2 linked regions of the Sporichthya polymorpha DSM 43042 genome follow. The protein of the gene in region 1 binds, or shares a complex with, the protein of each later gene. Links are inferred from orthologs where the notes say so. Each region holds a gene or a part of one and is shown in the gene's direction. Other genes may lie near its edges.

The links.
Region 2: the proteins of secA (region 1) and secY are in contact, whole or in part, in a crystal structure (PDB 3DIN), measured with the Thermotoga maritima proteins. The link is inferred for Sporichthya polymorpha DSM 43042 from one-to-one orthologs. Residues at the interface, in WP_004082002.1 of Thermotoga maritima: Glu261, Ala262, Arg263, Lys300, Ala301, Arg302, Thr303, Ile304, Ile305, Leu323, Tyr324, Asp325, Pro326, Val329, Ser330, Tyr333, Ile336, Lys340, Phe345, Val349, Glu363, Phe364, Tyr374, Ser375, Gly376, Gly377, Glu393, Ile395, Thr482, Ser483; in WP_004081795.1 of Thermotoga maritima: Glu108, Gly109, Glu110, Glu111, Ala236, Glu237, Arg238, Arg239, Ile240, Thr241, Ile242, Gln243, Tyr244, Ala245, Arg246, Arg247, Val248, Thr249, Gly250, Arg251, Arg252, Val253, Tyr254, Gly256, Ala257, Ser258, Thr259, Tyr260, Leu261, Pro262.

What each region holds. Positions count from the first base shown.
Region 1 is NZ_KB913029.1:5,450,095-5,457,629, reverse strand. Bases 1-3,267 are described here. They hold secA (preprotein translocase subunit SecA), read left to right. Parts: upstream 1-313; coding sequence 314-3,067; downstream 3,068-3,267. Other genes in these bases: SPOPO_RS33360 (HNH endonuclease signature motif containing protein), read right to left, coding at 3,118-3,267; SPOPO_RS31790 (GNAT family N-acetyltransferase), read right to left, coding at 1-76. Also shown: more of SPOPO_RS33360, read right to left, coding at 3,268-4,773; SPOPO_RS0126285 (HAD family hydrolase), read right to left, coding at 5,086-5,760; SPOPO_RS0126280 (Rv3235 family protein), read right to left, coding at 5,819-6,352; SPOPO_RS0126275 (DUF6912 family protein), read left to right, coding at 6,520-7,020; SPOPO_RS0126270 (hypothetical protein), read left to right, coding at 7,231-7,535. UniProt on the Escherichia coli protein: Required for protein export, interacts with the SecYEG preprotein conducting channel.
Region 2 is NZ_KB913029.1:2,960,600-2,964,082, forward strand. The notes cover bases 1-2,899. They hold secY (preprotein translocase subunit SecY), read left to right. Parts: upstream 1-744; coding sequence 745-2,055; downstream 2,056-2,899. Other genes in these bases: rpsE (30S ribosomal protein S5), read left to right, coding at 1-34; rpmD (50S ribosomal protein L30), read left to right, coding at 36-215; rplO (50S ribosomal protein L15), read left to right, coding at 220-663; SPOPO_RS0114505 (adenylate kinase), read left to right, coding at 2,056-2,709; map (type I methionyl aminopeptidase), read left to right, coding at 2,719-2,899. In the rest of the region: more of map, read left to right, coding at 2,900-3,483. UniProt on the Escherichia coli protein: The central subunit of the protein translocation channel SecYEG. Consists of two halves formed by TMs 1-5 and 6-10.

The sequences.
Region 1 (7,535 bases):
ACTGGAGCGTGCCGGCCGCGATCTCGATCGGCTCCGGCGGCAGCTCTGGAGGTGCGTGTGGGTCGGGAGTGATCACAGAGACTATTCAAACTCAGTCCGCGCCCTGTCCGGGTGCTAATGCGCCGACTGGGTCATTACGTCCCCCACCTGCGCACCCCCGTCGGCGGCGCACCCCTGGCCGACCTGCGGCGCCCCGGCCACGCGGCGGACGTGCGGAGATCGCCGGACGCCTACGATGGGCTCCACGTTTGACCGCACGATTTGGCAGCACGACCAGGCAGGAGCTCCGCGGGTGCCCAATCTCCTCGACAAGATGCTGCGTACCGGCGAGGGCAAGACCTTGCGCAAGCTGGCCGGCATCGCCGAACAGGTGAACATCCTCGAGCCCGACTTCGAGAAGATGTCCGACGGCGAGCTGCGGGCCATGACGGACGAGTTCCGCAAGCGGCTCGAGGACGGCGAGACCCTCGACGACATCCTCGCCGAGGCCTTCGCGACCGTGCGCGAGGCGGCCAAGCGCACCCTGGGCCAGCGGCACTACGACGTCCAGATCATGGGCGGCGCGGCGCTGCACATGGGCAACATCGCCGAGATGAAGACCGGTGAGGGCAAGACCCTCGTCGCGACGTGTCCGACGTACCTGAACGCCCTCGAGGGCAAGGGCGTCCACGTCATCACCGTCAACGACTTCCTCGCGAGCTACCAGGCCGACCTCATGGGCCGCGTGCACCGCTTCCTCGGCCTGAGCGTCGGGACAATCCTGGCGCAGCAGACGCCGGCCGTCCGCCGTGAGCAGTACGCCTGCGACGTCACCTACGGCACCAACAACGAGTTCGGGTTCGACTACCTGCGCGACAACATGGCGTGGACCGCCGACGAGCTCGTCCAGCGCGGGCACAACTTCGCGATCGTGGACGAGGTCGACTCCATCCTCATCGACGAGGCCCGGACGCCGCTGATCATCTCCGGCCCCGCCGACCAGGCCACGAAGTGGTACTCGGAGTTCGCGCGGCTCGTGCAGATGCTGCGCAAGGGTGAGGCCGCGAAGGACTCGATCCGCGAGGGCAAGGTCCCCGAGACCGGCGACTACTCGGTCGACGAGAAGAAGCGCACCGTCGCTGTCCACGAGGCCGGCATCGCCAAGGTCGAGGACTGGCTCGGCATCGACAACCTCTACGAGTCGGTGCACACGCCGCTGATCGGCTACCTGAACAACGCCATCCGCGCCAAGGAGCTCTTCCGCAACGACAAGGACTACATCGTCGTCGACGGCGAGGTGCTGATCGTCGACGAGCACACCGGCCGTGTGCTCGCGGGCCGTCGCTACAACGAGGGCATGCACCAAGCGATCGAGGCCAAGGAAGGCGTCCCGATCAAGGACGAGAACCAGACCCTCGCCACGATCACCCTGCAGAACTTCTTCCGCCTCTACACCAAGCTCTCCGGCATGACCGGTACGGCCATGACTGAGGCGTCCGAGTTCGACAAGATCTACAAGCTCGGCGTCGTCCAGATCCCGACGAACAAGCCGATGGTCCGCATGGACCAGCCCGACCTCGTCTACAAGACCGAGGACGCGAAGTGGAACGCGGTCGTCAAGGACATCGCGGAGCGCTTCGAGAAGGGCCAGCCGGTCCTCGTCGGTACGACGTCGGTCGAGAAGTCCGAGCACCTGTCCGGGCTGCTGAAGCGGCAGGGCATTCCGCACGAGGTCCTCAACGCGAAGCAGCACGCGCGTGAGGCGGCTGTCGTCGCGCAGGCCGGCCGCAAGAGTGCGGTCACCGTCGCCACCAACATGGCCGGTCGCGGTACCGACATCATGCTCGGCGGCAACGTCGAGTTCCTCGCGCACGAGGAGCTCGAGCGGCGCGGCCTGAACGCGCAGGAGGACCCCGAGGGCTACGAGGCCGCCTGGGCCGCGGCACTCGACGCCGCGAGCAAGGCCGCGCAGGCCGAGCACGACGAGGTCGCCGACCTCGGCGGGCTCTACGTCCTCGGCACCGAGCGCCACGAGTCGCGGCGCATCGACAACCAGCTCCGTGGTCGTTCCGGCCGTCAGGGCGACCCGGGCGAGTCGCGGTTCTACCTGTCGCTGGGCGACGACCTGATGCGGCTGTTCAAGGCCGGCGTCGTCGAGCAGGTGCTGACGCGGCTGAACGTCCCCGAGGACGTGCCGATCGAGTCGAAGATGGTCAGCCGCGCGATCCAGTCCGCGCAGTCGCAGGTCGAGCAGCAGAACTTCGAGATCCGCAAGAACGTCCTCAAGTACGACGAGGTGCTGAACAAGCAGCGCATGGTGGTCTACGAGGAGCGGCGTCGCGTCCTCCACGGCGAGGACCTGCGCGACCAGGTGCTGGAGTTCATCGACTACACGATCGATGCCTACGTCGACGCGGAGACCAAGGACACCTTCGCCGAGGACTGGGACCTCGAGAAGCTCTGGAACGCCCTGCGTCAGCTGTACCCCGTCGGGATCACCCCGGAAGAGATCTGGGACGACTTCGACAACGTCGACGCGCGCGACGTCGAGACGCTCAAGGAGAAGCTCAAGGACGACGCCTTCGACCGCTACGACGAGCGCGAGGCCGCGGTCGGCGAAGAGGTCATGCGCGAGATCGAGCGCCGGGTCGTCCTCTCCGTCCTCGACCGCAAGTGGCGTGAGCACCTCTACGAGATGGACTACCTTCGCGAGGGCATCGGCCTGCGCGCGATGGCCCAGCGCGACCCGCTCGTCGAGTACCAGCGCGAGGGCTACGACCTGTTCCGGGCGATGATGGAAGCCATCCGCGAGGAGTCGGTCGGTTACATCTTCAACGTCGAGGTCGAGGTCGACGAGAGCGGCGCCGGCGAGGACGACGAGTCGATGAACGGCGAGTCCCCCCTCCTGGCCAAGGGCCTCGAGGCGCCCGAGCGTCCGCGCGAGCTGACCTTCACCGCCCCTGGCGCCGACGGCGAGGAGGAGATTCACACCGAGCGCGCGGACTCCGACGGCTCCGACGCCGACTCCAACGGCGCCGGCCGCGGCAACCGCGCCGAGCGCCGGGCCCGCAAGAAGGGCCGCCGCTGAGCCAAGGACCGCTGAGCGCTCCCGGGGCGGCCTGGTTCGCCCCGGGAGCCTCAGGCGGCTGGCTCGTCGGGTGCGGGGCGGGGTGGTGGTCGTTCCCCGGGGTCGATCAGGGGTGGGATTTCGACGTCGTAGCTGACGCCGAGGCGGGTGATCCAGCGGACCTTCTGGTCGGACAGGCGGATTAGTTGCCACCCGCCCTTGGTCTTGAGGTCGTGGTCGTGCTCGCAGAGCGGGCCGAGGTTCCCGGCCAGGGTCAGACCCCCGCGGGCGTGGTCGATCGTGTGGTCGATCTCCGACCGCGCGGCGGGCAGCCGGCAGCCGGGGGCCTGGCAGGTGGTCATCCGCAGCTGGGTGTCCCGGCGTAACCCTTGGCGGGGGAACCGACGCCGGGCGTCGTCGGGGTCCTCCGGGGTGGGCGGGCCGGCCGGGTTGTCCGTGTCGGCGCCGGCGGTCGCCAGGAGGTGGTGGCGGCCGATCTCGACCAGGACGGGGTGCCAGAGCGCGACCTCGGGGCTGGTGACGGTCTGGTCGAGCAGGGCCTGCAGCAGCGTGGCGGGGATGAGCAGGTCGACGATGCCGTGGTCATCCGCGCGGCGCTTGGGCCAGTCGATCGGCCGTGCGCTGATGAGCCCGGAGCTGATCGCGTACCCGGCGGGGTCGGTGACCGCGAACCGCCACTGCCCCGCCGCCAGTCGGTGGGCGAGGTCGCGGGCGTACTCGGCGTGCACCGGTCCCTGCCCGGCGAGCTCGGCGGGGTCGCGGTCCATCCCGAGCAGGGTGGAGACCTTCGCGGTGAGCTGCACCCCGTGGTGCGGCGACCGCGCCACCGGCGCCCGCTCGGGCTCGGGCTCCGGCTCGGTCTCGCGCTCCGGCTCGGTCTCGCGCTCGGGCGCGGGCTCCGCCTCGGGCTCGGGCTCCGTCTCGAACGCGTCGCCCTCGTCGGTCTCGGCCGTCTCGACCGTCTCGTCGTGGGTGGGGCGGGTGGTGGCGAGGTGGGCGAGGATCTGGTCGTCGGTGAAGTCGGCGTAGGTGCCGTCCAGCAGGTTGAGCGCGATCTCCGAGCGCAGGTGATCCAGCGGCCGCGGGTCCCCCGCGCGTTTGGCGTCATCGGCCAGCTTCCGCACCCGGGCGATGGCGGCGGCGACCCGGGCGGGGTCCTGGTTCTGCGCGGCCAGGGTGGCGGTGCCGTCCTCGTTGCGCCAGGAGATCACCCGCCGGTCCCGGTGGGCCTCGGCGAAGCGCCGTTGGGCCCAGTCCGGATCGAGCTGGATCCCGAGCTTGCGGCACCGCGTGCCGATCTGCTCACTGGTCCAGGGGCGGTCGGCGTCGATCGAGCAGTGCCCGAGGACCTCATCGATCACGGTGTTGGCGTGCTCGTCGCTCATGTCCCGGACCCAGAAGTGGATGACGCGGGCCCGTTCGATGCTCAACCCGCCGGCGGCCATCGCGGCATGGAGCTTGGGGAAGCGGCGCACCACGGCCCAGGCGAAGTCGAGCAGCTCGTTCGCGGTGTAGGCCGAGATCCGCAACGCGGTGCGGACCTCATCGGCGCCCCAGCGGTCCGGGGCCGCCAGGCGCACGATCTCGTCCTGGGAGTCCAGGCCGCGGGATCCGACCTCGGCCACCATTGCCAGCCAGGCCGCGTGGGCGGCGTTGAGCTGTCGTTGGCCGGCCCGCAGGACGGCGACCGACTCGGCCCCGGTCATCGACGCGCACTCGCCCTCGCTGGGCGCGATGCCCAACGAGACCTGCCACGCACTCGGCGTGGAATGGGTGGCTGTCGATGTCCCCGTCATCACGAATCAACCTAGCGGCCACCACCGACAGTCCATTTTCGCCGAGATCGAGAGCGAGGAGAGGCTGAACCTTCGGTGCCACAACACCTCTGACGCAGCATCAACACCACGCGACCCCGTTGGAGATGTCATCTCCAACGGGTTGTGGATAACCCCGACGAAAGGGTGACACCCCATGACTCGGGAGTAAGGGGTGTCACCCTTTTAAATTCTGGTCGACCGCTATCGGCCGGGAGTCGGCGGAGGGAGAAGAGTCGCGAGGCGTTCGGGGGTCCAGCCTTCGAGAGTGTCGACGACGGTCAGGCCGTGGCCGGGGGAGAGCGGGACGAAGTTCTGGACCGCGAGGGTCGGGACGCCGGCGGCGACGGCGGAGGCCACGCCCTTCGGGCTGTCCTCGATCGCGAGGCAGCGCGCGGGGTCCTGGCCGAGCATCCGGGCCGCGACGAGGTACGGGTCGGGGTAGGGCTTCGGGCGGTCGACCTCGTCGCCGGTCACCAACGCCGCGAAGCGGTCGGGCACCGAGTCGACGACCGCTTCGGCGAAGCGGCGCCAGGACATCGTCACCAGCGCGCACGGAACGCGGCGGGCGTGCAGCTCCTCCAGCAGCTCGCGGGCCCCCGGGCGCCACGGCAGGCGGGCGCGGACGCGCTCGACGACCCCGTCCAGCAGCCGCTCGACGATCTCGATCGGCTCCAACGGGACGCCCCCGTGCTCCGCGATCGCTCGGCCGGTGTCGATCAGGTCGTTCCCGACCTGCGCGTGTGCGAGCTCGTCCGACCACGTCCCGCCGTACGACTCGACAAGCGCGTACTCGCACTCGATCCAGTACGGCTCGGTGTCGACGAGCGTGCCGTCCATGTCCCACAGGACGGCCGCGGGGAGGCGAGCGATGGTCACGGGACGCCGAGCGTAACTGCCGTCCCGGGACCGCTGCCGCGGCAGGACACCGAGTCCGTCAGCCGACCTCCAGCGCGGTGCACAGCCAGCGGGACCGGCGGGACTCGAGCCGGAACGCGAGTGCCTTCGGGCGGGTGAGGCCGTGGACCACTGTCGTCACCTCGGCGACTCCGGCGGCGGGGGAGCAGATGCGCACCGCGCGCAGGGCCGCCCGGCGGCGCGGGCGCGCGGCCGCGAGCGCGGCGTGGCGGGCGAGGACGTCGAACACCTCGGGCAGCGTCCACTGCCGGAACTGCCCCGGGGTGCGCTCGCCGGTGAGGATCTGGGCGATCGCCATCGCGAGCGTGTCCGCCCAGCACCGCAGCGGGGGCAGGGTCTCGTCGGCCGGGTCTTCGACCGGCGGCTCCGCGACCACGCGCAGCACCGGCGTCGGAGCGGCCGGCACCCCGGAGGGGAGCGTGAAGGTGAGGGCGAGCGTGCCCTGGACGGCGTTGACCGGGGCGACCGGGAGCACCGGGAACTCGTCGTAGGGCGGCTCGGTGGCGGGCGCGGGCAGGCGGCGCAGGCGGTACGCGGCGGCGGCCACGGACATACGAACTCCCCCGGACGGCGCGGCCGGCTCCCATGGCGGTGGGGACCGAGCGGCGTCCTGTTCGTGATCATGTGGGTGCGGGTGGGCAAGTTCTACGCGCTAAGTTACTCGCGAGTCAAGGTTCGTCCCGAGCCTTGTGGACAACCGATCGCAGGAGGTCAGGGCCGGTGCGGGTGTATCTGCCGACCACCTTCCCGGCGCTGGCGGCCGCCGCGGCGGCCGGCGGCTTCGGCCCGCCGCCGCTGCTCGCGTTCGCCGTCACCCCGGCCCTGCGGGAGTGGTACGCCTCGGGCGACGCCGAGGAGCTGGAGTACGCCGCGACCGTCGACGCTGCGCGTGAGTGCCTGCGTCGGCTCGCCGCCGACCCCGCCGCGCCGCCGCGCCGGGTCGTCGTCGCGGCCGACGTCCCGGACGAGTCCGTTCAGTTGGCGTCCGACGTCCACCCGGCGGCCGTGCGCCTGACCGTCGAGGTGTCGATGGGCAAGGTCGCGTCGGTCCACGTCGACGAGCCGGAGGCCGAGAACGACGTCCGCGCGGCCGTCGCCGCCGTCCCGGCCGCCGACGCGGGCGACGCGGATGCGGCTTTTGTCGTGGACGGTGCCGAAGACCACGACTTGCACTGGTACGCCACGCAAGAGATCCCGACGTTGATCGACGCCGTGTCCTGACCCGGTGGGACTTGCCGGACAGGTCTCGACGGATATGACCTGACTGATAGTCAGAGTCGTTGTGAATCGGGCACATCGGGCGATCCGACCGGGGTTACAGCCGCACGGGCAAGGCTTCGTCAAGCGATGGTTTGATCGGGATCGGCGACGGGCATTCGGCGGTCCAAGGCACCAGTACTGCGGGGGGCAGGAACTAACTCAGGGGGAACCATGCCGAAGATGACCCGTGCCGCGGTGCTGCTCGCCACGGCCACCGCCATCGCCCTTCCGAGCGCCGCGCACGCCGGCGAGATCGGGGCGGCGGTCTCGACCAGCGAGCAGGCCTACGGGACGCTGGCCATCTGCGCGGGCCGGGCCGACGGTCCGAGCTCGAAGATTCAGCTGGTCCGCAAGGGCAAGGTCGTCAAGACCTTCCGCATCGCGGGCTGCAAGGTGCTCACCAAGGGCAAGGGCCTGCCGAACGGCAAGTACCAGGTCCGCCACACCGCGCCCAAGGGCTACGTGACCACCGGCTG
Region 2 (3,483 bases), 2.5 Mb from region 1 along the record:
GCTCCGCGCCCGGGCGGCGGGAACGGGGGCCTGAGATGGCTCAGCTGAAGATCACCCAGGTCCGCTCCGTCATCGGCGGCAAGCAGAACCAGCGCGACACCCTGCGCTCGCTCGGCCTCCGCAAGATCTCCCAGGAGGTCATCCGCGAGGACGATCCCGTCACGCTCGGCATGATCAACGCCGTGCGGCACCTCGTCACGGTAGAGAAGGTCTAGGTCCATGACGCTCAAGGTTCACCACCTGCGCCCGGCCCCGGGTGCCCACAAGCCGAAGACCCGCGTGGGTCGCGGTGAGGGCTCCAAGGGCAAGACGGCCGGCCGCGGTACCAAGGGCACGAAGGCCCGCTACCAGGTCCCGGCCCGGTTCGAGGGTGGGCAGATGCCGCTGCACATGCGGCTGCCCAAGCTGCGCGGCTTCACCAACCCGTTCCGGACCGAGTACCAGGTTGTCAATCTCGACAAGCTGGCGGCGCTCTACCCGTCCGGCGGCGAGGTCACGGTCGACGACCTGATCGCGAAGGGCGCGGTGCGGAAGAACTCCCCGGTCAAGATCCTGGGAACAGGGGAGCTCTCCGTGGCGCTGCAGGTGACGGTGCACGCGGTCTCGGGTTCGGCTCGGGAGAAGATCACGGGCGCCGGCGGCACGGTCACGCCGCTCGCCTGAGCGGTCCGTGAGTTAGCCTCCGTACGAGTCCCGACCCCGCCAGGCCGCACACCCGCCCCGTAAGTCCGCGCAGGAGGAAACGTGCTCACCGCGTTCGCCCAGGCGTTTCGTACGCCTGACCTGCGCAAGAAGCTGTTGTTCACCCTCGGCATCATCCTGCTTTTCCGTCTGGGCTCGCAGGTGCCGACGCCGGGGGTGGACACCCAGGCCATCAACACCTGCCTGGAACCGGCGCTGGACGAGGGTGGGATCTACGGCCTGATCAACCTGTTCTCGGGCGGGGCGCTGCTCCAGCTGGCGATCTTCGCGCTCGGGATCATGCCGTACATCACGGCGAGCATCATCATTCAGCTGCTCGTCGTGGTCATTCCACGCCTGGAGACCCTCAAGAAGGAGGGCCAGGCCGGCACGGCGAAGCTGACGCAGTACACCCGGTACCTGACGATCGCGCTCGCGATCCTGCAGTCGACCGCCCTGATCGCGATCGCGCGTCAGCCCGGACGACTGCTCCAGGGCTGTGACCTGCCGCTGATCCACGAGGACATCGGCTGGTTCGGGATCGTCACGATGGTCGCCATCATGACCGCCGGCACCGGCGTGATCATGTGGATGGGCGAGATGATCACGGACAAGGGCGTCGGCAACGGCATGTCCGTCCTGATCTTCACGCAGATCGCCGCGACCTTCCCGCAGCAGCTGTGGCAGATCAAGGTCGTCGAGGGCTGGTTCGTCTTCATCTGCGTCTGCGCCGCCGGTCTCGTGCTCGTCGCCGCGGTCGTGTTCGTCGAGCAGGCGCAACGCCGCATCCCGGTGCAGTACGCCAAGCGGATGATCGGCCGCCGCATGTACGGCGGGACCAGCACCTACATCCCGCTGAAGGTCAATCAGGCCGGCATCATCCCGGTCATCTTCGCCTCGTCGCTGCTCTACCTGCCGGCGCTGGCGACCCAGATCTCGGACGACAAGAACAGTGGCTGGGCCCTCTGGATCCAGAAGTACTTCACGACCGGGGACCACCCGATCTACATGGCCTCGTTCTTCGTCCTGATCGTCTTCTTCGCCTTCTTCTACGTCGCGATCACCTTCAACCCGAAGGAGCTCGCGGACAACATGAAGAAGTACGGCGGCTTCATCCCGGGCATCCGGGCGGGCCGGCCGACCGAGGAGTACCTCGACTACGTGCTCAACCGGATCACCACCGCGGGTGCGCTCTACCTGGGCGTCATCGCGCTCATTCCGATGGTGGCGATCGGCATTCTCGGCAGCAGCGCGACGCAGCAGTTCCCGTTCGGTGGTGCGAGCATCCTCATCATCGTCGGGGTCGGCCTGGACACCGTGAAGCAGATCCAGAGCCAGCTGCAGCAGCGCAATTACGAGGGATTCCTGCGGTAGATGCGCATCGTCCTTGTGGGTCCCCCGGGCGCGGGGAAAGGTACCCAGGCGGAGTTCATCGCGGCGCACCTGTCGATCCCGAAGATCTCGACCGGTGACATCTTCCGCAAGAACGTCAGCCAGGGAACGCCGCTCGGCGCTGAGGCCAAGAAGTACATGGACGCCGGCGACCTCGTCCCGGACGAGATCACCATCGCCATGGTGAAGGACCGCATCAGCGAGCCCGACGCGGAGAACGGGTACCTGCTCGACGGGTTCCCCCGGAACGTGGCCCAGGCCAAGGTCCTCGACGCGATGCTCGACGAGATGGGCAGTGGCCTCGACATGGTCATGGAGCTCGTCGTCGACGACGAGGAGGTCGTCCGGCGTCTCGCCGGCCGGCGCACCTGCCGGGACTGCGGCCAGATCTGGCACGTCGAGTTCGACCCGACCACGGTCGAGGACGTCTGCGACCGGTGCTCGGGTGCGCTGTTCCAGCGCGACGACGACAAGGAATCGACCATCCGGCACCGGCTGGAGGTCTACAACGAGCAGACCGCGCCGATCGTCGACTACTACGCCGACCGCTCGATCCTCGTCGGGGTCGACGCGACCGGCACGGTCGAGGACGTCACCGAGCGGGCGATCGCCGCGCTGCACCGCATGGAGAGCTGAGGGGCCGACGTGTTCCGACGGCGGCGCGGGATCGAGTACAAGACGCCCGAGCAGATCGAGAAGATGCGGGTGGCCGGCCTGCTCGTGGGGGAGACCCTCGAGCTGCTGCGCACCAGCGTCGAGCCGGGCATGACCACCAAGGACCTCGACGCGATCGCGGAGAAGAACATCCGCGCCGCGGGCGGCATCCCGTCGTTCATCGGCGTCCCGGGTGGTCCGGGGGTCCAGGACTTCCCGGCGACGCTGTGCACGTCGGTCAACGACGAGGTCGTCCACGGCATCCCCGGGCCGCGGGTGATCCGGGACGGCGACGTCGTCTCGATCGACTGCGGCGCGATCGTCGACGGCTGGCACGGTGACGCGGCGCTCACGATCCCGGTCGGGAACGTGGCGCCCGAGCACCTCGAGCTGCTGCGCGTGTGCGAGGAGTCGCTGTGGCGGGGGATGGCGGCGGCCACCCTCACCGGCCGGATCAACGACATCGGTGACGCGATTCAGGCCTACGTCGAGAGCCAGGGCGACTACGGGATCGTCGAGGAGTACGTCGGGCACGGCATCGGCAGCGAGATGCACATGCCGCCGCAGGTGCCGAACTACTCGGTGGCCGACCGGCTGGAGAAGATCCGCCCGGGTCTCGTCCTCGCGGTGGAGCCCATGATCAACCTCGGGGACCGTCGGACGCGGACGCTCGCGGACGGCTGGACCGTCAGCACCGTCGACGGGAAGTTCTCCGCCCATTTCGAACACACGTTCACCGTCACCGAGGACGGGCCG